One region of the Mesorhizobium sp. EU05-FHT14A09 genome, then DNA from elsewhere that is predicted to be linked to it. Evidence: predicted binding sites of a transcription regulator. Region 1 holds the regulator's gene; each other region holds the start of a gene.
What was found. The regulator PhoB, encoded in region 1, activates phosphate uptake and scavenging genes when phosphate is short. The targets are predictions, from matches to a motif close to TGTCATNNANCTGTCAT.
Positions count from the first base shown of each region.

Region 2: AC3WTO_RS17820 (acid phosphatase) is a predicted target of PhoB. The motif match lies at 1,263-1,279, and genes of this name have one in related genera.
Region 3: AC3WTO_RS08710 (LTA synthase family protein) is a predicted target of PhoB. The motif match lies at 3,912-3,928, and genes of this name have one in related genera.
Region 4: olsB (l-ornithine N(alpha)-acyltransferase) is a predicted target of PhoB. The motif match lies at 1,879-1,895, and genes of this name have one in related genera.

Region 1 covers NZ_JBYTDF010000003.1:641,136-647,167, forward strand. Annotated here, with positions in the region: gene pstA (phosphate ABC transporter permease PstA) at 1-1,186, shown strand, start outside; gene pstB (phosphate ABC transporter ATP-binding protein PstB) at 1,201-2,025, shown strand; gene phoU (phosphate signaling complex protein PhoU) at 2,063-2,770, shown strand; gene phoB (phosphate regulon transcriptional regulator PhoB) at 2,790-3,479, shown strand; gene AC3WTO_RS14730 (ROK family protein) at 3,713-4,954, opposite strand; gene xylF (D-xylose ABC transporter substrate-binding protein) at 5,292-6,032, shown strand, end outside.
Region 2 covers NZ_JBYTDF010000004.1:575,862-581,893, reverse strand. Annotated here, with positions in the region: gene AC3WTO_RS17830 (cytochrome b) at 1-294, shown strand, start outside; gene AC3WTO_RS17825 (cytochrome c1) at 323-1,195, shown strand; gene AC3WTO_RS17820 (acid phosphatase) at 1,327-2,019, shown strand; gene AC3WTO_RS17815 (MFS transporter) at 2,172-3,536, shown strand; gene AC3WTO_RS17810 (adenine phosphoribosyltransferase) at 3,729-4,271, shown strand; gene AC3WTO_RS17805 (LysE family translocator) at 4,320-4,952, opposite strand; gene AC3WTO_RS17800 (MaoC family dehydratase) at 5,113-5,580, opposite strand; gene AC3WTO_RS17795 (MaoC family dehydratase) at 5,577-6,032, opposite strand, start outside.
Region 3 covers NZ_JBYTDF010000002.1:273,575-279,606, reverse strand. Annotated here, with positions in the region: gene AC3WTO_RS08720 (PleD family two-component system response regulator) at 1-1,241, shown strand, start outside; gene rpmG (50S ribosomal protein L33) at 1,643-1,810, opposite strand; gene AC3WTO_RS08710 (LTA synthase family protein) at 1,964-3,859, opposite strand; gene fabD (ACP S-malonyltransferase) at 4,130-5,071, shown strand; gene fabG (3-oxoacyl-[acyl-carrier-protein] reductase) at 5,123-5,860, shown strand.
Region 4 covers NZ_JBYTDF010000005.1:403,568-409,599, forward strand. Annotated here, with positions in the region: gene AC3WTO_RS19970 (PAS domain-containing hybrid sensor histidine kinase/response regulator) at 1-1,792, shown strand, start outside; gene olsB (l-ornithine N(alpha)-acyltransferase) at 2,010-2,831, shown strand; gene AC3WTO_RS19980 (MmcQ/YjbR family DNA-binding protein) at 2,933-3,304, shown strand; gene AC3WTO_RS19985 (trimeric intracellular cation channel family protein) at 3,318-3,950, opposite strand; gene grpE (nucleotide exchange factor GrpE) at 4,092-4,721, opposite strand; gene AC3WTO_RS19995 (GMC family oxidoreductase) at 5,229-6,032, opposite strand, start outside.

The DNA.
Region 1 (6,032 bases):
GGCTTTCCTCGTCGTCATGCTCGTGTCGATCCTGGGCAAGGGCTACACATCCTTCTGGCAGACGACGGTGTCGCTGCCGATCACCTTCGACGAGAAGGTGATCGATCCGGACAACAAGCGGGCAACGGACCCTGAAGTCCTGCTGACCGCCAACTATCCGGTGCTGGCGCAGAAGGCACTTGCCGAGAAACTCGGCATCGACGCGAAGAACAAGCCGATGATGACGAAGCTGAAGGGCTTCCTGTCCGATGGCTCTCGCGTGCAGTTGCGCGATGTGGTGGTCTCGGATCCCAAGGTCATCGGTACCACGCGCACCGTCGATATTCTTGCTGGTGCCAACCTCGATTCCGCCTTCAAGGGCCAGATCGACCTCTCGGTGCCGGAGGATCGCCGCAAGGTGTCCGACCAGCAGGTCGAGTGGATGAACAAGCTGAAGGCCGAAGGCGCCATGGCCGAGCATTTCAACACCGGCCTGTTCACCTTCGGCGCGTCCAGCCGTCCGGAAACATCGGGCCTCGGTGTCGCCATCATCGGTTCGTTCTACATGATGGTGATCGTGCTGCTGCTGGCGCTTCCGATCGGTGTTGCCGCCTCGATCTATCTTGAGGAATTCGCCAAGAAGGGCCGCTTCACCGACCTGATCGAAGTGAACATCAACAACCTGGCCGCGGTGCCCTCGATCGTGTTCGGTCTGCTCGGCCTCGCCGTCTTCGTCAATTTCCTCGGCATGCCGCGCTCCGCTGCTTTCGTCGGTGGCCTGGTGCTGACGCTGATGACGTTGCCGACCATCATCATCGCGACACGTGCCGCGCTCGCAGCCGTCCCGCCTTCGATCCGGTCGGCCGCGCTCGGCCTCGGCGCCTCGAAGATGCAGATGGTGTTCCAGCATATCCTGCCGCTGGCAGCGCCCGGCATCCTGACCGGCACGATCATCGGCCTGGCACGCGCGCTCGGTGAAACGGCGCCGCTGCTGCTGATCGGCATGGTGGCCTTCGTCGCCAATTATCCCGCAACCCCGTTCGATCCAGCGACGGCACTTCCGGTGCAGATCTACATGTGGGCCAACGAAGCCGAACGCGCGTTCGTGGAACGCATGTCCGGTGCAATCATCATCCTTCTGGTCTTCCTGATGGCCATGAACATCACAGCGATCGTGCTCAGGCGCCGCTTCGAACGGCGCTGGTAGAAAGGGAGCCTGATATGAATATCATGACGGAAAAGACCCTCGAACAGGCAGTGAGCAGCCAGATGAGCGCCCAGACCAACGAAGTCATCAAGATGCGCGGCGACAAGGTCACCGTGCACTACGGCGATAAGCAGGCGCTCTTCGACGTCAATCTCGACATCCGCCTCAACCAGGTGACGGCGCTGATCGGCCCCTCGGGCTGCGGCAAGTCAACTTTCCTGCGCTGCCTCAACCGCATGAACGATACGATCGACGCGGCCAAGGTTGGTGGCAAGATCACGCTCGACAGCGAAGACATCTACGATCCGAAAATCGATGTGGTGGAGCTGCGTGCCCGCGTCGGCATGGTGTTCCAGAAGCCCAATCCATTCCCGAAGTCGATCTATGAGAACGTCGCCTACGGGCCGCGTATCCATGGCCTTGCCAAGAACAAGGCGGATATGGATCGCATCGTGGAGTCCAGCCTGCAGAAAGCGGCGATCTGGAACGAGGTGAAGGATCGCCTCGCTGAGCCCGGCACCGGCCTTTCCGGTGGCCAGCAGCAGCGCCTATGCATCGCGCGTGCCATCGCAGTGTCGCCGGAAGTCATCCTGATGGACGAGCCGTGCTCGGCGCTCGATCCGATCGCGACCGCGAAGGTCGAGGAACTGATCGACGAACTGCGCCAGAACTATACGATCGTCATCGTGACGCACTCGATGCAGCAGGCCGCTCGCGTCTCGCAGCGCACGGCGATGTTCCATCTCGGCTATCTGGTCGAAGAGGGCGCTACCGACAAGATGTTCACCAACCCCGACGACAAGCGCACGCAGGACTACATCACCGGCCGCTTCGGCTGAGTGAGCGATTGCTGCCGAGGAAAAAAGGACACAAGATATGGGCGAACATACCGTTGCGTCGTTCGACGAAGAGCTCGGACAGATCAGCAGGCTCATCAGCGACATGGGTGAATTGGCCAGTTCGATGGTTGAAAGCTCCACCAAGGCGCTGCTCAAGTCAGACAATGGACTTGCCCAACGTGTCGTCTCGGACGACGCGATCATGGACGCGCGCCAGCGTGAGCTGGACAGCAAGGCGATCACGCTGATCGCCAAGCGCCAGCCCATGGCACAGGATCTGCGCGCCGTGGTCGGCGCCATCCGCATGGCAGGGGACCTGGAGCGCATCGGCGATCTGGCCAAGAACATTGCCAAACGTGTCGGAGCGGTCGGGCAGGGCGCCACGCCGCGCGATCTTTCGCATTCGATCGATTCCATGGCGCATCTGGTGCTCAACCAGGTAGACGGCGTCGTGGAGAAATATGCGGCGAAAGACGCAGAGGGTCTCGCCCAGCTGAGAGCAGACGATGAGAAGATCGATGTCAAATATACGTCGGTCTTTCGCGAACTGCTGACCTATATGATGGAAGATCCCCGCAACATCACGGCCTGCACGCATCTGCTGTTTTGCGCCAAGAACCTCGAGCGTATCGGCGACCACGTCACCAATATCGCCGAAAACGCCTTCTACGTGCTGACGGGCGAGCAGTTGCCGCCCAATAGGCCGAAGCTCGACGAGACGGCTGCCGCCGTTCCGGCGGCCTGATCACAGGACGGACGGCAAGATGATCGCGCCGCGCGTCATGGTGGTAGAGGACGAGGAGCCGCTGGGCGTTCTCCTCCGCTACAATCTGGAATCCGAGGGCTACCAGGTCGAAGTGGTCGCCAGAGGTGACGAAGCCGAAATCCGGCTTCAGGAAAACGTACCGGATCTGCTGGTGCTCGACTGGATGGTGCCGGCGGTCTCCGGCATCGAACTCTGTCGTCGGCTGCGCATGCGGCCGGAAACCGAGCGTCTGCCGGTCATCATGCTGACGGCGCGCGGCGAGGAGAGTGACCGTGTGCGCGGCCTCTCCACCGGTGCGGACGACTATCTGGTCAAGCCGTTCTCGATGCCGGAGTTCATGGCACGCGTGAAGGCGCTGCTGCGCCGGGCGAAGCCGGAGGTGCTGTCTTCCGTGCTCAAGGTCGGCGACATCGTGCTCGACCGCGAGTCGCACCGGGTGTATCGCAAGAAGAGCGAGATCCGCCTCGGGCCGACGGAGTTCCGGCTGCTGGAATTCATGATGCGTCACCCCGGCCGGGTCTTCTCGCGCAGCCAGCTGCTCGACAATGTCTGGGGCGAGACGATCTACATCGATGAACGCACGGTGGACGTACATGTCGGTCGCCTGCGCAAGGCGGTCAACAACGGCCGCATGCCGGATGTGATCCGTACCATCCGCGGCTCGGGCTATGCCATCCGCGAGGATTAGCGCATGACCCCGAAAGTCGGAATCGATTTTCGGAAAGGCAGGGTGGCATGCGCCGGCCGTCATGCGCCGGACAAAAGAGTTGGAGCGTCCTTTGTGCGTCCACTAGGACGCGCGGCGCTTTAGAGCGTTTCTGTTTTTACGGAAGCGCTGAAACGCTCTAATTCTTTGTTTTTGCGCAATTCCGGACGGAAAACCGCTACACACTTTTCCTGGAATTGCTTTAACCGGCGGGCTCAGGCTTCCACAAGCTGAGGCGCCGAAGCTGTCGGGCCACCAAGCGCGAAGATCTCCTGATCAATGAAGGTCAACGCGCGCATGGCGCAGCCTTCGCGGATCAGCATCTGCTCGTTCGGCTCGATGTTGAACACGATCGAATTCGAATGCTGTCCGCCGGCAGTCTGAGCAATTGCGCGCCGCAGGGCCGGCTCAATCAGGTCGAAAGCTGTCGCCCCGATACCGACAAAGGTCACAGGTGCCGGATCGATGACGGCGAAAAGCGAACCGAGGCTATAGCCGAGAGCCGTGCCTGCCCGTTCATAGGCTTCGCGTTCCGGACCATCGCCCGCCCGCGCTTTTTCAGCCAGCATCCGCATTTCGTCGTCGGGAATATCCGCGGCAGGTTCGGTGTTCTCGTCCAGTCCCCGGGCGTTTCGCCAGATCGCGTAGTTGCCGGCATAGGCTTCGACGCAGCCATGGCGACCGCAGCGACACAATGCGCCATTCGGCCGGTGGATCATGTGTCCGAACTCGCCGCCGGACGACTGGGTGCCGATGAACAATTCGCCATTGAGCACGATGCCCATGCCGATACCGTGCGAAAGCACAACGGCAATGAAGTCGTCGCGGTAACGGTCCGTGCCGCGCCAGCGAAGAGCGACAGCCATCATGTTGCAGTCATTCTCGACGATAACAGGAATGCCGAAAGCGTTTTCCAGGATATCGGCGAAAGGAATCTCTCCATGTGGGGTGATCGGCGTCCACAACATGGTGCGCGCGTGTGAATCCGCCGTACCTTGAACGGCAAAGGCGATGCGCAGCACCTGATGGTTCTTAAGACTCTGGTCGTCGAGCCGCCGCCTGACGATTTCGACGCACTCGCCGATCAGCGCCTCTCGCGGCAGAGACAGAGTGTCCAGACGGCGTGTTTCCTCGGCCAGCACCTTGCCGGAATAGTCGACGGCTGCCGCCGTCACCAGGTTAAGCGACAGAACGACCGTCAGGACGGCCGCAGCGTTTGGGTCGAGTTGCAGTCCCACCTGTGGACGGCCACGTTTCGATGCCGTCGGTTCGCTGCGGCCTTCGCGCAGGATGCCTTCCGCTATGAGGTCGGATGAAATCGTCGAGATGGTCGAATGGCTGAGGCCAGTGATGGCGGTGATTTCGGTGCGGGAAGGCTCGCCGGAGCGACGCACGGCGGCAATCACCATTGCGCGGTTCCTGCGGCGCAAATCGTCGTGACGGATCCCGACAGTCATGTTCTTGCCGTTCCTCCCCCGCCGGCTTCGCGAGCGTTGAAGCCGTTGCGTCCGGTGGCTGTTCCGGATGCGCATCCATCGTGCATAGGTCGATGCGGGAACGAATGCAAAACCCGTTTCGCTTTCATTGTTTCGACGGAGCGCTCCTCCACAGATAGTGGCAGAACATGCAGCTCTCGTCATCATTATTTCGTGCTTCGAAAAAAATACTGTCAACGGCTTGAATCCCGTTGACAGAAAGCCATACCTGCGCGATTATTTTTTCGAAGCTCGAAAAAAAGCTTCTCCAACGGCCAACGCACACAAAAAGCGCGCCTTTGGGCGCGGGGAGGAAAAAATGAGGAAATTCACGGCCGCCATTCTGGCGGGTGCCGCCATGACGCTCGCGCTTTCGGCTGTCGCCGAGGCGAAAGACAAGGTCATTGGCGTGTCCTGGTCCAATTTCCAGGAAGAGCGCTGGAAGACCGACGAAGCCGCCATGAAGAAGGCGATCGAGGCCGCCGGCGACAAGTATATTTCCGCCGACGCGCAATCGAATCCGGGCAAGCAGCTCACCGACGTCGAAAGCCTGATCTCGCAGGGCGCCAACGCGCTCGTCATCCTGGCGCAGGACACCTCCGCCATTGGTCCGGCAGTGCAGAAGGCCGTCGACGAAGGCATTCCCGTCATCGCCTACGACCGTCTTATCGAAAACAAGGACGTCTTCTACCTGACCTTCGACAACAAGGAGGTCGGTCGCCTGCAGGCGAAGGGCGTGTTCGATGTGAAGCCGGAAGGCAATTACGTCTTCATCAAAGGTTCCAGCACAGATCCGAACGCCGATTTCTTGTTTTCGGGCGCAATGGAAGTGCTGAAGGCTGCCATCGATGCCGGCAAGATCAAGAATGTCGGCGAGGCCTACACCGATGGCTGGCTGCCGGCGAATGCCCAGAAGAACATGGAGCAGTTCCTGACCGCCAACGACAACAAGGTCGATGCCGTGGTGGCCGCGAATGACGGCACTGCCGGTGGTGCGATCGCTGCTTTGGCGGCGCAAGGTCTTGCCGGTTCGGTTCCGGTCTCCGGCCAGGATGGCGAC
Region 2 (6,032 bases), on a different contig from region 1:
GTGCGTTCGGCTGTCTATCGTCCGTGGTACAAGCTGTTCTTCTGGCTCTTCGCGATCAACGCCATCCTGCTCGGCTGGCTTGGCTCGCGCCCGGCGGAAGGTTCCTACGTGCTGATGGCGCAGCTGGCGACGCTGTTCTACTTCGCCTTCTTCCTGATCATCCTGCCGGTGCTCGGCCTGATCGAGACGCCGCGTCGCCTGCCCAATTCCATCACCGAAGCCGTGCTGGAAAAGAACAAGGGTGGCAGCGGGCATCCGGCCGGGGCGACCGCTTCGCCGGAAACCAAGGGCTGAGCGAGAAGAGAATCCAGGGGATAATGGTATGAAGAAGATTCTCATTTCGCTGGCTGCGGTCTCGGCGCTGTTCATCGGCGCGACCGCTTATGCCGAGGAAGCCGGGAAGGCAGGCGAGGCTTCGCACGAAGCCAACCCGACCCATTTCCCGATCCACAAGCCTAAGGAGATGAGCTGGTCGTTCGCCGGCCCGTTCGGTACCTACGACAAGGCGCAGTTGCAGCGTGGCCTCAAGGTCTACAAGGAAGTTTGCTCGGCCTGCCATTCGATGAAGCTGGTGGCTTTCCGCACGCTCTCGGACCTTGGCTACTCTGAAGCGCAGGTGAAAGCTTTCGCAGCCGGCTATACCGTCCAGGACGGTCCGAACGACGCCGGCGAGATGTTCGAGCGCCCTGGAATCGCATCGGACCATTTCCCGTCGCCATATCCGAACGATCAGGCTGCTGCGGCTGCCAACGGTGGCGCGGTGCCGCCGGATATGTCGCTGCTTGCCAAAGCACGCGGCATTGAGCGCGGTTTCCCGCAGTTCATCATCGATATCTTCACGCAGTACGCAGAGAGCGGCCCGGACTACATTCATGCGTTGCTCAACGGCTATGACGAGCAGCCGCCGGCCGGCATGAACGTTCCGGAAGGCACGCACTACAATCCGTATTTCAATGCGGGCTTGTCGCTGAAGATGCCGAAGCCGATTTCGGCGGACCAGGTCACTTATGACGATGGCACGCCGCAGACGGTCGAGCAGTATTCGGAAGACGTTACCGCTTTCCTGATGTGGACCGCCGAGCCGCATCTGGAGGATCGTAAGAAGACCGGTTTCCGCGTCATCATCTTCCTGCTGCTGTTCGCGGTGCTGATGTATCTGACCAAGCGCAAGGTCTGGTCGAACATCGCTCACTGACATTTGGGATATTCTGTTAAAAAGGGTCGGCCTGTTCATTCGGGCCGACCCTTTTGTATGCCAATGGCGTCATATGGCTGTCACGGCATCGGCGGAAGCTCCACCATCCCACTGCCACAGGATGGTCTTTCATGCGCAAAACCAGCTTCCTCGCCGGCGTCTTTCTTCTTGTCCTGACCGCCTCCGGTCAAGCGGAAGACGCCAAGCCCTTCATCACAAATGCCGATGTCGACCTGACTGCAATCCTGCCGCCTCCGCCGGCCAATGATTCCGCCAAGACCAAGGAGGAACTGGCCGAAGTGCTGACGCTGCAACTCACGCGCACGCCGGAAATGGAGGTGCGGGCCAAGGCTGACGCCGAAGAGAATGTCTGGCGTTTTGCGGACGTCATGGGCCCGAAGTTCACCAAGGAAGCGTTGCCGAAGTTCAATGCGTTTTTCGAACGGGTGGTGGCCACCGAAGGCGCTGTCGTCGACCCTGCCAAGGACGTCTGGAAGCGTCCCCGGCCACACATGCTGAGCGATCTGGTCAAGCCGATCGTCAAGCCGTCCACCTCGGGCTCCTGGCCGTCAGGCCACACGACCCTGGGCACGATGATGGGTATCGTCCTGTCCGATATGGTGCCTGAGAAGCGTGCCGAGATCATGGCGCGGGCATGGGAGTATGGTCACAATCGGGTCGTCGCCGGGATCCACTATCCTTCCGATATCGAGATGGGGCGGATTTCTGGGGCGGTGATTGCTTCCAACCTGCAACACAACGCTGAATTCGAGACCGAATATGCTGCGGCGAAGGCCGAACTGCGCTCGGACCTGGGTATGTAGCCGGCGGTCCTGGGCCGGCGCTGCTAAAATCGAAGAGGGGTGCCCGGGTGGTGCCCCTTTTGGCTTTTCTGGATAAGTCGCCTGCCTGATAGACACCCATACGCGCGCATGTTTACGGTGGCGAGCGGGGGGCGTGGTTAGGGAGGAAAGCCGTGGCTGGTCCATCTCACTCGACTGCCGCAGAACCCGGTATGCGCGAGCGCGTCGTTCGAAAAGTCGCCTGGCGACTGATGCCGTTTCTCGGTCTGCTCTATTTCATCAATTATCTCGACCGCACCAACATCGGCTTTGCCGCGCCGCACGGCATGAACGATGCGCTGGGCTTCGACAAGGCCGCCTTCGGACTGGCCTCAGGCATCTTCTTCATCGGCTATCTCCTGCTCGAGGTGCCCAGCAACCTCATCCTGCACAAGGTGGGAGCGCGGCGCTGGATCGCGCGCATCATGGTGAGCTGGGGCATCGTCGCCTCGCTGATGGCATTCGTTCCCAATGCGCTCTCGATGTATGGCCTGCGCTTCCTGCTCGGCATCGCCGAAGCCGGCTTCTTTCCGGGCATCATCCTCTATCTGACGTTCTGGTTCCCCAAGCGCGAACGCGCGCGCGCGGTGGCACTGTTCATGATCGCGATACCGGTATCGTCCGTGATCGGCTCGCCGTTGTCAGCATGGCTGATCTCGGTCGGCCACGGACTGGTGTTCGGGCTGGACGGCTGGCGCTTCATGTTCCTGGTCGAAGGCCTGCCGGCGATCCTGATCGGCGTGCTGTGCTGGTTCTACCTCACGGACAAGCCACAGGATGCCGCCTGGCTGACGGCGGAGGAGCGCAACTGGCTGCAGAACGAGATGGACACCGAACATGCGCAGACCAGCCAACGCTACCACTACCCGCTCAGAAAGGCGCTGACGCAGCCTCGCATCCTGGCGCTGGCCTTCGTCTATTTCGGTGTGGTCTACGGGCTTTACGCAGTCGGCTTCTTCCTGCCGACGATCATCGCCGGCTTCAAGCAGGCGTTCAACACGGAATACTCGATCATCGAGCAGGGTTTCATCGTCGCGATCCCTTACGCTTTCGGGGCGATTGCCATGTATCTGTGGGCGCGCCATGGCGACAATACAGGCGAGCGCGTGTGGCACGTAGCCCTTCCGGCGATCGTCGGCGGCCTGGCCATTCCGGTTGCGCTCTACATGCAGTCGCCCTTCACCACGATGATCGCGGTGACGATATGCGCGATCGGCATCTGTTCGGCGCTGCCGACCTTCTGGGCGTTGCCCACACGCTTCCTGACAGGGGCAGCGGCGGCGGGCGGCATCGCGCTGATCAATTCGCTCGGCAACCTCGCCGGCTTCGTTGGCCCATATGTGACGGGCTGGCTCACCGACCTGACCGGCAATCCGAAGGCCGGGCTGTGGGTGGTCGGCGCCTTCATGATCGCGGCGGGCATCGTTGCCGTCCTGCTGAAGGCTGCGCCGGCTGCAGACGATGAGCGGGTGGCGGAGACCGACACGCAGGCGGCGTAGCCTGCAAACATGCGCCGGAAGTCAAAGCTGTAATGGCTTTCGGCTTTTCTTTGCCTGCCGCAGCCGCTAGAGCGTTTCCGTTTTTCGCGGAAACGCTCTAGCTTTTTTGTTTTGCGCGATTTCGGACGTAAACCGCTACACACTTTTGCTGGAACTGCTCTATCGATGGGCGGAACAGGGAATGGATTCTTGATGTCATCGATCGAAGAAACGCTGCTTTCCGCTATCCGCACCATTCCGGATTATCCGAAGCCGGGCGTCCTGTTCCGGGACATCACCACGCTGCTCGGCAATGCGCGTGCCTTTCGGCGGGCCATCGATGAGCTTGTGCATCCTTATGCAGGGCAGAAGATCGAGAAGATCGCCGGCATCGAGGCGCGCGGCTTCATCCTGGGCGGTGCCATCGCGCACCAGCTCTCGGCCGGCTTTGTGCCGATCCGCAAGAAGGGCAAGCTGCCGCATGAGACCGTGCGCGTCGCCTACAGTCTGGAATACGGGCTGGACGAGATGGAGATGCACAAGGACGGCGTGGTGCCCGGCGAAAAGGTCATCCTGGTCGACGATCTGATCGCCACGGGCGGCACCGCGGAAGCCGCGGTCAAGCTGCTGCGCCAGATCGGCGCCGATATCGTTGCGGCTTGCTTTATCATCGATCTGCCCGATCTTGGCGGGCGCAAGAAGCTCGAAGCGCTGGGTGTGCCGGTGCGCACGCTGATCGCCTTCGACGGACACTAAGAAGGCCGGTTTCCGCTGCAGGAATATTCCTGTCTGCGGCAGGGAACCTCACATCCCTTTCAGCGCCCTGAACAGCGTGAAGGCAGCAACGGCCATCAGGAGCCAGCCGGCGCCGCGGCCGATCCAGACGGTTGCCGCATGGTTTTCGGTCAGGGCGTCGCGGCCGCGCAAGGCAGCGAGCGCAAGTCCGCCATAGACGACCATCTGGACGGTGATGGTCATCGTTCCCATGATCAGCGCCTGCAACCAGATCGGGCCGTAGATCGGTTTCATGAACTGCGGATAGACGGCGAGCACAAACAGCCAGGCCTTGGGATTGAGCACGCAGGTGAGCACACCTTGCGCCAATATCGTGCCGAGCGGGCGCGCGGCTGCCGCCTCGACCCGGTCGACCTCGATCGCGCTGCGCGACAGCGTGAAGCCGATCCACAGCATGTAGAGCGAGCCGGCCACCATCATGGCTGGCGCCACCACCGGCAGCAGGGTGGACAGGCCGGTCACGAAGACCGTGCCGAAGATAGTGTGGCAGATGCCGCCGATCATGATGCCGGCTGTCGCCGCCGCACCGGCCTGCCGTCCGCCGGTAAGTGCATTGGCCAGCACGAACAGCATGTCCATGCCGGGCACGACGATGATGCCGACCAACAACACGAAGTAGAGCCACAAGGTGCTGGTATCCATCGGCCGCATCCCCCAATCGGGTGCGCCGCCATGGCGAACCTCGGGTCCCTAGCTTGCGCGTCCGAAAGGACGCGCGGCGCTCTAAACGGCCGATCCAATAGCGCAGCCATGCTGACACCTTGGTGTCAGCATGCGATGGCAATGCCCAGCTTTGTAAGGGTTATTCGGCCTTCACCAGCACGGAGCTTTCGAACTCGATAACCTTGTCACCGGTGGAATCGAAAGCCTCGCACAGGATGGTCAGCAGGCGCCAGCCGGGCCGTGAGGCCAGCGCGCGATGCGCCACGCCGGTCCGGGTGAAGGTGACCGTTTCGCCTGCGAACACCGGTTTCAGCCATTTGAGATTGCGGAAACCGGGCGAGGGCCCGTATTCCGGCTCGGGACCGGGGCCATCCCAGACGATATCGGGCCGCTTCGGTGTCTTCAGATTGTATTTCATCCAGGTCGAAGCGGTGTGCCAGCCCGATGCGCACAGGCCGCCGAGCAGGCTTTTCCTGGCCGCCTCCTCATCGACATGGAAGACCTGCGGGTCGAACTTGCGGGCAAAGGCCTTGATCGCCTCCGGCTCGAAGGTATGCGAACCGAGGGTGACGGTGACACCGATACCGAAATACTCGTCGAGCGTCATGCCTCGCCTCCCGCCCGCGTCAGGAACATACCGGTGTTTTCCAGTTCGAACACCGGCTCGTCGCGCTGATTGAACAGCTCCGCGCGCATGGTGACGAAACCGAGCCGCGGCTTCGATTTGGACAGGCGCTTGGCAAGCACTGTGGTGCGGCCGGTCAGCGTGTCGCCGGCAAGCACGGGCTTCTTCCATTTGACCTGGTCGACGCCGGGCGCTCCCTGCGAGGTGGAGTCCAGCAGGAAGGCATCACACAGCATACGCATGAACATGCAGCAGGTGTGCCAGCCGGAAGCGGAGAGGCCGCCGAGCAGGCTCGCCTTGCCGGCCTCTTCGTCGAGATGCATCGGCTGGAAGTCGAATTCGGAAGCGAACTCGATGATCTCTGCCGCCGTCACCTTCTTGGTGCCGAGGTCGAGGATGGCGCCTTCCTCGAAATCCTCATAGGCCCATGTCTT
Region 3 (6,032 bases), on a different contig from region 1:
GCAAGGTCGACGTCGTTCTGCTCGACGTGATGATGCCGGACATGGACGGCTTCGAGGTATGCCGCCGGCTGAAGAGCGATCCGGCCACTTCGCACATTCCCGTCGTGATGGTTACAGCGCTTGACCAGATCACCGATCGCGTGCGCGGGCTCGAGGCCGGTGCCGATGATTTCCTGACCAAACCAGTCAATGATCTGCAACTCATGACGCGGGTGAAAAGCCTGGTTCGCCTGAAGATGCTGACGGATGAATTGCGGCTGCGCGCTTCCACCACCCGCAACATCGGCATCGAGGAATTGCTGAGCCGCAATATGGCGGATCAGGAGTCGCTGCCCCATGTTCTTTTGATCGACGAGCGCCAGAGTTCCACCGAGCGCATTCAGAAGGTGCTGCGGGGCAAGGCGACACTGGATGCGGTCAAGGATCCGCATGCGGGCTTCTTCCAGGCTGCGGAAATCCCCTATGAGTGCATCCTGATCTCAACCGACTTCACCGATTTCGATCCGTTGCGGCTGTGCTCGCAGCTTCGTTCACTCGATCGCACGCGTTTCGTGCCGATCATGCTGCTGGCTGACCAGGGCGAGGAAGACCGAGTCATCCGTGGCCTGGAACTCGGCATCAACGATTATCTTACCCGGCCGATCGATCCGCATGAGTTGACGGCGCGGTTGCGCACGCAGGTGCGTCGCAAGCGCTATAACGACCAGTTGCGAGCTTCTGTGACCCAGACGATCGAAATGGCGGTGACGGACGGCCTGACCGGTCTGCACAATCGGCGCTACCTCGACAGCCATCTGCAGACACTGTTCGACCGTGCCGTTGCGCGTCGGCGGCCGTTGTCGATGATGATCACCGACCTCGACCGCTTTAAGACGATCAACGATACCTATGGGCATGACGGCGGCGACGACGTGTTGCGCGAATTTGCCCACCGGTTGCGCAAGAACGTGCGTGGCATCGACTTGGCCTGCCGTTTTGGTGGCGAGGAATTCGTGGTCGTGATGCCGGATACGGAAGGTGTCGTGGCCGAAAAAGTCGCGGAGCGTATCCGCGCTGAAATCGCCCGCTTGCCCTTTGCGATCGGTCGCGAAGGCAAGACCGCCGAAGTCACAATCAGCGTCGGCGTTTCGTCCCTGCTCAAGGGACCGGACACGGTCGAAGATCTTATCAAGAGGGCGGATATCGCTCTCTATGAGGCCAAGAACAGCGGCCGCAATCGGGTGGTGGCAAAGGCTGCCTAGCCTGTCTTGGCAACCGGTATCATCAGTCGTTTACCTTAACCGGCGCGAATCTCTGGTGCGTGGTTAAGAAAGTATTGCTTTTCATCAGCGCTTGAGCAAATGTGCAGCCGCTAACGAGGAACTGTTCGGTGCGGGGGCGAAACCGGCATGTTCCATTGATACCCCATGATGCTCAGGTCCGCCGCATCTCCTGGGTCCGTGGGGTCGGCCGGCCGGCGCTGGCATATAGTGGCCTCCTCGTACCGCTGCCATCCGCCGACCGGCCCCCTTATTCTTCTTTGATTGAGCCACCGCGTCCTGGGAGTGATCCTCCCCGGATCGGGCTGGCGTTGTCTCGCGGGTAGGGGCAAACAAAAACGCCGCCCAAGGGGCGGCGTTTCGGCATTCCAAAAGAAATCAGATTACTTGATCTTGGTTTCCTTGAACTCGACGTGCTTCTTCGCAATCGGGTCGTACTTGCGGAACGACAGCTTATCGGTCTTCGTGCGGCTGTTCTTGCTCGTCACGTAGAAGAAGCCGGTATCGGCGGTCGACAGAAGCTTGATCTTGATGTTCGCGGCTTTGGCCATGGTGTTCGTCCGTTATTGTCTTGGAGTTCGAGCCGCTGGAACACGGGGAAAACACCCGGACGCGGAAAACTTGGCCGGACACATAAAGAATGCTTCCGGAAAGTCAAGTCCGCGCGGGATTGCCGCCCGCTCCCGTAGGCTCGCCGGTGCTTGTCAGCTCGTATGGGCGACGAGCCGTTCGATGGTCTCCGGGAAGAAGTCGGGGGCCGACCAGCGCTTACCGAACATCATGTCGTACTGCAGATAGCGATAGTCGCGGATCAGCGGCTCGATCTGTTTTTGCCGAGCCCAGTCGATGGTTGCTTCGTTGTCAGTGGCCAGCAGCACGTTGCGGTCGATTGCGCTGTACCGCTTGCTCACCTCGCCGAGGAAACCCGTGTAATAGGGGTGGGTTATGCCTGCCGCCTTCAGCAGATGGTAGGGCAGGAATGCCGGGCTGACCGAGCCGATGTCCTCGGAGAGCCCAGTGCGGTTTGACCAGACCACCAACGGTGTTTCGCGGTGCAACTTCATCTGGTCGGGTGCTTCCCTGCGCGGCGCGACATTGTCCTTGAGGAAGCCCGTCTCCACATAGACCGGCCCCAGCGGTGGCAGATGATCGCCAAAGAAGACGATTACGGTTGGCCTATCCCGCTTCTCGGCCCAGTCGACCAGGCGCTTCAGATTGCGGTCGGCATCGGCTGCACCCTCCGCATAAGACAGCAGCGAATCCTTCGCCCACTGGCTGATCGGAGCTTCGACGGTGTGGGAGGCATCGCTATAGCGATTGGGCTCGTAGGGGCCGTGATTCTGAAGGCTCACGGCAAAATAGAAGAATGGCTCCTCCGACGCGTCGGCCGCGGAAATGAGCTGGTCAGTCATCGCCTGGTCGGAGGCGAGTGGTCCGCGTTTTTCCAACGGCGCCGTCTCTTCCGACTGGAAATCGTCGAAGCCAAAATCGGCGTAGACGGCAGTGCGGTTCCAAAACCAGTTGGTTCCGGGATGGAATGCCCTGGCTGAGTAGCCCTCGCTCTTCAGGAAAGTGGCAAGTGAAGGCACGGGCGCACGCACATACTGCTGGTAAGGAATCGATCCTGCCGGCAGGAAGGCGTTGGAAAACCCGGTCAGGGCCTCGAATTCAACATTTGCGGTCATGCCGCCGAACTCTGGCGACAGCATCGATCCCGACCGGAGCTGCCGCACAGCCGCCAATGGATCCGGCTTGATCGACACGCCAGGCAGGATGGTGGGATCCCAGAAGGATTCGCTCATCACCATGATGATGTCCGGCTTGTCTTCCGGCACGAAACTGGTCGCCTCGGGGTGGGCGATGGCTGCCAAGGCCTTGTCCGAATAGCCCGAAGGGGCTGCGACATGGGCCATGGGAACGTTGAGTGCGAAGGCAAGCGCGAAACCGTTGGAATTGTAGTTTTCCTTCTGATCCCACATCATCGGGATGATCTGCAGGCGGTCTCGGGTCCACGAAAAGGTCGCGTAGTCCATGATCGAGACGAAAAAAGCCAACAGCGGAATCGCGACCACAAGGCGTGCGAGCCGCGCTTTGTAGCGCAAAGCAGGCGCGCGACGGCGCCACAGGCGCCACAACATCACGATCACAGCCAGCACCCCGGCAATGCCGGCTGCCAGTGCCACTCCCGTCCATGGACGCTCTCGTACCAGCAGGGGCATCAATTCGATGATCTGTCGCACATAAAGAAAGTCGGTCGGGTAGAGCGGATCGCCAAGGTAGCGTGATTTTTGATGTCCGACGAACGCCAGTGCCAGGGTCAGCGGCGCGAAAATCATCAGGCTTTGATGATTGCGCCCCAGCAATGCGTCGAGGCCGATCAGGATAAGCGTGAACAGGATGACCGTGGTCCAGCCCGGTTTGGACGGCTGAAGGAAGAAGCCGAACGTGCCGGCGAGGTCGCCCCGAAAAATCAATTCGATGGCGAACACCAGTACCGCCGAGGCGGCCAGCGTCATCAGGCAATAGCGCACAGCACGCCGTTCTTCGCCCGGTTCGAGGCCGGCCACGGCGGTGTCATGTCTGTGCTTCGGCGCGTTCATGCCGCTCCCTGACCATCCCTTCGCCAACTTACTAGTCCCCCGACTGCAAATGCGTCACTCAACTGTCACTCAAATGTCACAAAAGACTAGCGCCTGTGGCAAAATTTAGAAGAGCCAGCAAACGAATCGTGTTCGATTTTCATCATGATTGATCGCCCGCGCCGCCTCAGAAGCGCTGTTTGGAGCAGCCCGCGCAGGGCGCGTCGGACTTGACTTGTCGCCCGCGCTTGCGCACAGGGCAGGCGAGATCAAGCAATTGGAGCTCTCTTTATGGCGGTCGCGTTTACCTTTCCGGGGCAGGGCAGCCAGTCGGTCGGCATGGGCAAAGAGCTGGCGGATGCCTTTCCCGAAGCCCGTCGCGTGTTTGAAGAAGTGGACGAGGCGCTCGGGGAGAAGCTGTCCGCTCTGATCTGGGACGGACCTGAAGAGACATTGACGCTGACGGCGAATGCGCAGCCCGCGCTGATGGCCGTGTCGCTGGCGGCGGTTCGCGCGCTCGAAGCGCGCGGCTTTTCCTTGAAGGACAAGGTGACCTATGTCGCCGGTCACTCGCTGGGCGAATATTCGGCCTTGGCCGCGGCTGGGTTCGTCTCGGTGGCCGACGCGGCACGGCTCTTGCGCATTCGCGGCAATGCCATGCAATCAGCGGTGCCGGTCGGCGAAGGTGCCATGGCTGCGATCATCGGCCTCGAGCAGGCTGATGTCGAAGCCGCCTGCGCCGAAGCTGCCAAGGGATCCGTCTGCCAGGTCGCCAATGACAATGGCGGCGGCCAGCTGGTGATATCGGGCGCCAAGGCAGCCGTGGAACTGGCTGCGCAGCTGTGCACGGAAAGAGGCGCCAAGCGAGCGCTGATGCTGCAAGTGTCGGCGCCGTTCCATTCGGCGCTGATGGCGCCGGCAGCCGAGGCCATGCGCGAGGCTCTGGCCAATGTCACCAAGAATGCGCCGGTGGTTCCGGTTGTGTCGAACGTTTCGGTTTCACCAACCCGCGATCCCGAGGCGATCGCGGCCCGCCTAGTCGAGCAGGTGACGGGTCGCGTCCGCTGGCGCGAGACGGTGGAATGGTTCGGCGCCAATGGCGTGACCACGCTTTACGAGATTGGGGCCGGCAAGGTACTTTCCGGCCTGGCCCGCCGGATCAACCGCGATATCTCATTGGCTTCCATAGGAAATCCCGCCGACGTCGATGCGGCCATTGCCGTACTCGCCTGAGCAACCTGATGACCCCACCCGTGTGAAGGGTGTGCTTGAGAGGGACAAGACATGTTTGATCTGACAGGCCGCAAGGCACTGGTCACCGGAGCCACGGGTGGCATCGGCGAAGCCATTGCCAGGATACTCCATGCGCAAGGCGCGATCGTTGGCCTGCACGGCACGCGCGTCGAAAAGCTTGAAACGCTTGCGGGCGAGCTTGGCGATCGCGTCAAACTCTTCCCGGCGAATCTTTCGGATCGCGACGAGGTCAAGGCGCTGGGCCAGAAGGCCGAAGCGGATCTCGAGGGCGTCGACATTCTGGTCAACAACGCCGGCATCACAAAGGACGGCCTGTTCGTGCGGATGTCGGATGCCGACTGGGACAGCGTGATCGAGGTCAACCTGACTGCGGTCTTTCGCTTGACCCGGGAACTCACGCATCCGATGATGCGCCGGCGTTACGGCCGCATCATCAACATCACCTCCGTCGTTGGCGTCACCGGTAATCCGGGCCAAGCCAACTATTGCGCCTCCAAAGCCGGCATGATCGGCTTTTCAAAATCATTGGCGCAGGAAATCGCGACGCGCAACGTCACCGTGAATTGCGTTGCTCCGGGTTTCATCGAATCGGCCATGACCGACAAGCTGAACGACAAGCAGAAAGAAGCGATCATGGCCGCGATTCCCGCCAAGCGCATGGGAACAGGCAACGAGGTTGCTTCTGCGGTCGCCTATCTCGCATCGGAAGAGGCTTCCTACGTGACGGGGCAGACGATGCACGTCAACGGCGGCATGGCGATGATCTAACATCTGGCCGCGACCAGTCGCGGCTTTGGAAAAACGATGCTCGCGCCTTGGATGACGAGCCGTTTTCGTGTAATGCGGCCCGCAACCCGGCGGTTCGGGCAAAAGCCGGCATTGTTTATTGTGTATAAGCCCGACCTATCTTTCAGCTTGATTAGCGGCAGTGTGCCCGCTA
Region 4 (6,032 bases), on a different contig from region 1:
GGATCTGGCGGGCATGACGCTGGCGGAGCTCGGCATCGACGTCGGCATCGTTCCGGACGCAGCATTTTCCGATCACGATTGTCTGAGTTCGACCGACGTCGCCGTCCGCACCCAGAGCGGACCGCGCTGGTTTTCGTGGATCGAGCTGTCGATGCGCGACAAGGACAGCGCCGAAGTGTCCCACCGGGCGATCGCGCGCGACATCACGGCGCGCAAACAGGCTGAATCCTCGCTCATCAACGCACGCGAACGCGCCGAATATGCCAGCCAGGCCAAGTCTCGCTTCCTGGCCACTGTCAGCCATGAAATCCGCACGCCGATGAACGGCATCATGGGCATGGCCAAGCTTCTCGCTGACACCAGGCTGACGCCGGAACAGCGCACCTACGTCGGCGCGGTCTCCACATCGGCCAGCGCTCTGCTGGCACTGATCGAAGACCTGCTCGACTATTCCAAGATCGAGGCCGGCCGTTTCGCGCCTGAACCTCAGCCGATGTCGCCGCGCGAGATCGCCGACAATGTCGTGGAATTGCTCGCCGCGCGCGCCTTCGGCAAGGCGATTGGCCTGGCCTGCCATGTCGCGCCCGATGTACCGCAGATCATCACGGCCGATCCCGGTCGCGTTCGGCAGGTGCTGCTCAACCTGATCGGCAACGCCGTCAAATTCACCGAGACAGGCGGGGTACTGGTCAGCGTCACCCGTCGCCGCGCCGAAGCCGGCGATCGCCTCGTCTTCTCCATCACCGATACTGGCCCCGGCCTCAGCGAGGCCGACATGGACCGTATCTTCGAGGATTTCGAGCAGGCCGACGGCACGTCGACACGCAAGCATGGCGGTGCCGGGCTCGGGCTGGCTATTTCCAGGCGGCTGGCGGCAGCCATGAATGGCACTATCAGCGTTTCCAGCGCGCCCGGCGAAGGCTCGGAATTCACCTTCGAACTGCCGGCACGGGAAGCAATCGAGGCAATCGATGACCGTATCGATGTCCTGGCCGATCGCCGCGCCGTCATCGTTTCGGAAAACACCATCGAGGCCGAAGCGATCGCCCGCACCATCCGCGCGCATGGCGGCCGCGCCGAGATCGTTGCCAATGCCGGCCAGGCCTTGCCTTTCGCCGGCTTCTGCAACGTGCTCCTGATTGATGCGCGCCAGGAAGACGGCGATTGCCGTACCCTGAAACGACTGCGGCAGGCAGGTTTTGCGGCCTGCGAAGCCGTGACGCTCATCGCTCCGGCGGATCGCGGCGCACTGGTCGAATTCCGTGCCGGGGGATACGCAACCTTCCTGGCTCGCCCGGTCCGCGGCGAAACCTTGCTGCGGGTGCTCCTCGCCGGCCAGGCCGCCGTTGGCGGCCCTTTGACCGGCCCCAGCCATGCCGCGGTCGCGCCGGCAGGCATGGCAGGCAGCCTTTCGGTGCTGATCGCCGAGGACAATGACATCAATGCGATGCTCGCCCGCGCCACCCTGCAGAAGGCCGGACATCATGTCGACATCGTCAACAATGGCCGGGCCGCTGTCGAAGCCGTCGCCACGGACAGCCCCGCCAAGCGTTACGATGTCGTGCTGATGGACCTGCATATGCCGCTGATGGACGGCATGGATGCCATCGCGGCGATTCGCCGGCATGAGGAGGCTTCCGGCGCGGCGCCAGTGCCCATCATGGTGCTGTCGGCGGACAGCCAGGAACGCACCCGCCACGCCGTTCTTGCCCACGGCGCCTCTGGTTTTGTCACCAAACCGCTTGATCCACAGGCTTTGGTGCATGCCGTGGAGAGCCAGGCAGCGGCCTGATTCCGCGATTTCCAGCCCTTAGGTAAGCCGGCTAGCGACGGATCGTCTGCCGTCCTCCCCTTGCTCCTCACTATGTATCACGGTACTGTCACAATCCTGTAGCACCTACATCGTATCCCGACGCCAAGAGGGATGGCTCGAAGGAGAATCACTCGTGCATACAGCGATGCCGCAAGGTGAGATGCAGGGGAACACCGGAGGCAGCGCGATCCAGAGGATGAGGACGATCGAGTCCATCACCGGCACCTTGGGCAAGATCGGCAGCCTCGAAGTGCGGCTGGCTCGCGACGAGCTTGAGATCGCCGCTGCCCAGGAAATCCGTTATCGCGTCTTCTACGACGAGCTTGGCGCCCGCAAGAGCCGCCTGCAGTCGCTGGAACGGCGGGACGCCGACCGTTTCGACCCGCTCTGCGATCATCTGCTGGTGTTCGACAACGCCCTGCCCGGCCCGGACCATCGCCGCATCGTCGGCACCTATCGACTGCTGCGCCAGGAAACGGCGGTCAGCGCAGGCGGCTTCTATTCCGAGGACGAATTCGAGCTGCGGCGGCTGATCGCCAAGCACCCCGGCCAGCGCTTCCTTGAACTCGGCCGCTCTTGTGTCCTGCCCGAATACCGTTCGAAACGCACCATTGAGGCGCTTTGGCAGGGCCTGTGGGCCTACTTCACCCACTACGACATCGGTGTCCTGACGGGTTGCGCTTCTTTCCACGGCATCGTTCCGGCGGCACATGCCGAAGCGCTCACCTACCTTGCGCATCATTGCCGCACCAGCCCGGCCTGGGACATTCGCGCCAATGACGGGCGCTATTGCTCCATGGACCTGATGCCGATCGAGGCGGTCAGCGCCAAGGCGGCTATCGCCGCGATGCCGCCGCTGGTGAAGGGTTATCTGCGCGTCGGCGCACGCATCGGTGACGGTTGCGTCATCGATCACGATTTCAAGACCGTGGACATCTTCATCGTTTTGCCGGTGCGTGAAATCGGTGCCCGCTACGTGAATTATTACGGCGGCGAAGGGCAACGTTTCGCTGCCTGAAGCAATTCCAGCAAAATGCGCGGCGGTTTTGCGTCCGGAATTGCATGAAAAGCAGAGGGATAGAACGTCTCCCCTAAAAGCGGAAACGTCTAGCAATCGCCATGGCCGACGATTTTTCCGCCGTCTTCGAGCGCCTGAAGCAGGCGGCTCGGAGCCTGCCGGATGTTGTCGAGAGCACGTCCTACGGCACGCCGGCGCTGAAGACTGGCAAGAAGCTGCTCACCCGGGTCAAGGATGCAGAAACGGCGGTGGTGATGTGCCCGCTCGACGAGAAGGAGATGCTGCTGCAGGCTGCGCCCGGCATCTATTTCGAAACGGACCATTACAAGGGCTGGCCGGCTTTGCTCATACGCATGGAAGCGGCGTCGGACGATGAGCTGCGTCATCGCCTGGAACGGACCTGGCTGACGCAGGTCCCTAAGACGAAGGCGAAAGCCTGGCTGGCTGAGCGGGAAGCATCTTCTGACAGATGACTTCAAACAGCGCTTACGGGATGTCTTCGGGTCGTCGTCCCGGGCGGCTCTTATAGGGCGGAAACGACCAGCCGAATTTCAGCGCACCGCCTCGCACCGCGAAGGCAGCAAGAACGCCCGCCGGATAGGAAATCTGGCCCGGCAGGTTCAGAAGCTCGCCAGCGGTATAGACCCCGGCTCCGATGATTGCTGCCGTCACATAGATTTCCGGAGTAAGCAGCACGGAAGGTTCACCGGCCAGCAGATCACGCAGGATCCCGCCGAAGCAGGCCGTCAGCATGCCCATGATGATCGAAACGGCCGGCGAGCCGGTGATCGCCATGCCTTTCGCAGCGCCCATCACCGCAAAGACGGCAAGGCCGATGGCATCGAGCCACAGCAGAAGCTTGTAGCGGGATTCGACACGGTGCGCGCCGAAGAAGACCACAAGCGCCACGGCGGTGCAGATAAGCACATAGTCGCGATTGGCGACCCAGAACACCGGCACGCCGAGGATCAGGTCACGAAAGGTACCGCCACCGATACCCGTCACTGCGGCGAGAAAAATGAAGCCGACGATATCGAGCTGCTTGCGCGAGGCCGCCAACGCACCCGTAGCCGCGAACACCGCAACGCCGGCATAGTCGATGAAGGTGATGGCGGACATCGGAAGCCGGAATGAGGGGCAGCAGGGGAATAAGGCGCCAAGGCAATATACCCGAACATACATGCAGCTCGTGGCCATAGCCAGAGCCGTCAGCTTTGCCGAATATTGCCTGCCCTACTGCCCCAACCCCTATTGCCTTACTCAGGCATCCTTCTCGGCCTGCTCGTTGACCGGGCCGGGCTCGATGCCTTCGGCAGCGGCCTTCGGGCCCCCCTTGGACACGCCGACCATGGCCGGACGCAGCACGCGCTCACCGATCGAGTAGCCGGGCTGCACGACCTGGACGACCGTGTTGGCCGGCACGCTCGGGTTCGGCACCTCGAACATCGCCTGATGGAAATTCGGATCGAATTTCTCGCCTTGCGGCTCGAGTTTCTTCACGCCGTGACGCTCGAGCGCGCCAAGCATGGCACGTTCGGTGATGTCGACGCCCTCGATCAAGGCCTTGAGGCCGGCATCGGCGGACGCCTTGGCCTCTGCCGGAATGGCCTCCAGCGCGCGGGCCAGATTGTCCGACACCGAAAGCATGTCGCGCGCGAAATTGGCGATCGCGTAGGTGCGGGCATCCTGAACATCACGCGCTGTGCGACGACGCAGATTCTCCATCTCGGCTGCGGTGCGCAGCGCCTTGTCCTTCAGTTCCTCATTTTCCTTAAGCAGTCGAACCAGCGCCTCATAGTCGCCGTCGACACCACCTTCGGTGCGCTCTGTTTCGGCTTCCATCGCCTCGATATCTTCAGGCGCGCGTTCGTCTTTTGCCTGGTCGCTCATCGCCATTTCCCGTCATGCCGGTTGGTTCTGGATTTGTGCCCGATATCGAGGTTTGGGACTCAAAAATCAAGGGGAAAGGGCATTTATGGCCGGCATTGGAGTGTCCTAGTTCAAAAGCAGCCGATACAGACGAATTAAATCAAATTTTACGCTGTTTTCGATCCCCGCTTGCCAAATTGACGCAATATGGGAACGATTCACCGGCGGGGAAGTTTCAAGGCCGACTAAGGATTTTGAGGCCATGTCCCGTACCAATGCAGTCAAGCACGATCAGTTGCCGACGCAGATCAGGCGTTAGTTTTCCGATCGCTCGAACCAGCGGTTCCTGCACAGCTTGCCGACCTTCAAGGTGGTGAACGAATTACCTGAGCCGTTGCGCACGCTGCTCGAAAGGCTCGACGCACAGGAAGAAAGCACACGCCCCCGCTAGGGCGATTCCAGTCGGGGAAACGCGGAAGACCTGAGTTGCTCCGGTCAAAAGCAACTCGGGATCAAACAGCGAACCCGTCAGGCGGCGGCGACCTTGATCAGGTCGGCCGCCTTTTCTGCGATCATGATCGTCGGCGCGTTGGTGTTGCCACCGATCAGCGTTGGCATCACCGAGGCGTCGACCACGCGCAGACCCGAAATGCCGCGCACGCGCAGTTGTGTATCGACCACCGCCATGTCGTCGGTGCCCATTCGGCAGCTGCCGACGGGATGATAGATCGTGTCCGCGCGGGAACGGATGTGGTTCATCAGGTCGGCATCACTGCTGACCCCAGCGGTATAAATCTCCTTGTGGCGGTACTTCGCCAGTGCCGGCGCCTCCAGCACGTTGCGCATCATCTTCGCTCCCTTCAGCATCAACGCTGCATCACGCTCATCCGAAAGATAGCGCGGGTCGATGCGCGGCGCGGCCAGCGGATCGGCGCTCGCGAGCGTCACCTCGCCGCGTGAAAAGGGCCTGAGCACGCAGACATGGCATGAGAAACCGTAGCCCATATGCATCTTGCGGCCGTGGTTGTCGACAATCGCGATGACGAAGTGCAGTTGCAGGTCGGGGCGCTCCAGCACCGACTCCGATTTCATGAAAGCGCCACCTTCGGCATAGGGCGTCGCAATCATGCCCGTGCCGTCCTTGCGCCACTGCAGTATATGTTTCACCAGGTTGATGGTGCCCTTGAGGCCCAGGCCCATCATGTCGGTTTCCTTCGATTTCCAGCTCATGACGAAATCGAGATGATCCTGCAGGTTCTTGCCGACACCCGGCAGGTCGTGAGCCACCGCGACGTTCTGGGCCGCCAGCTCCGTGCCGGGCCCGATGCCGGA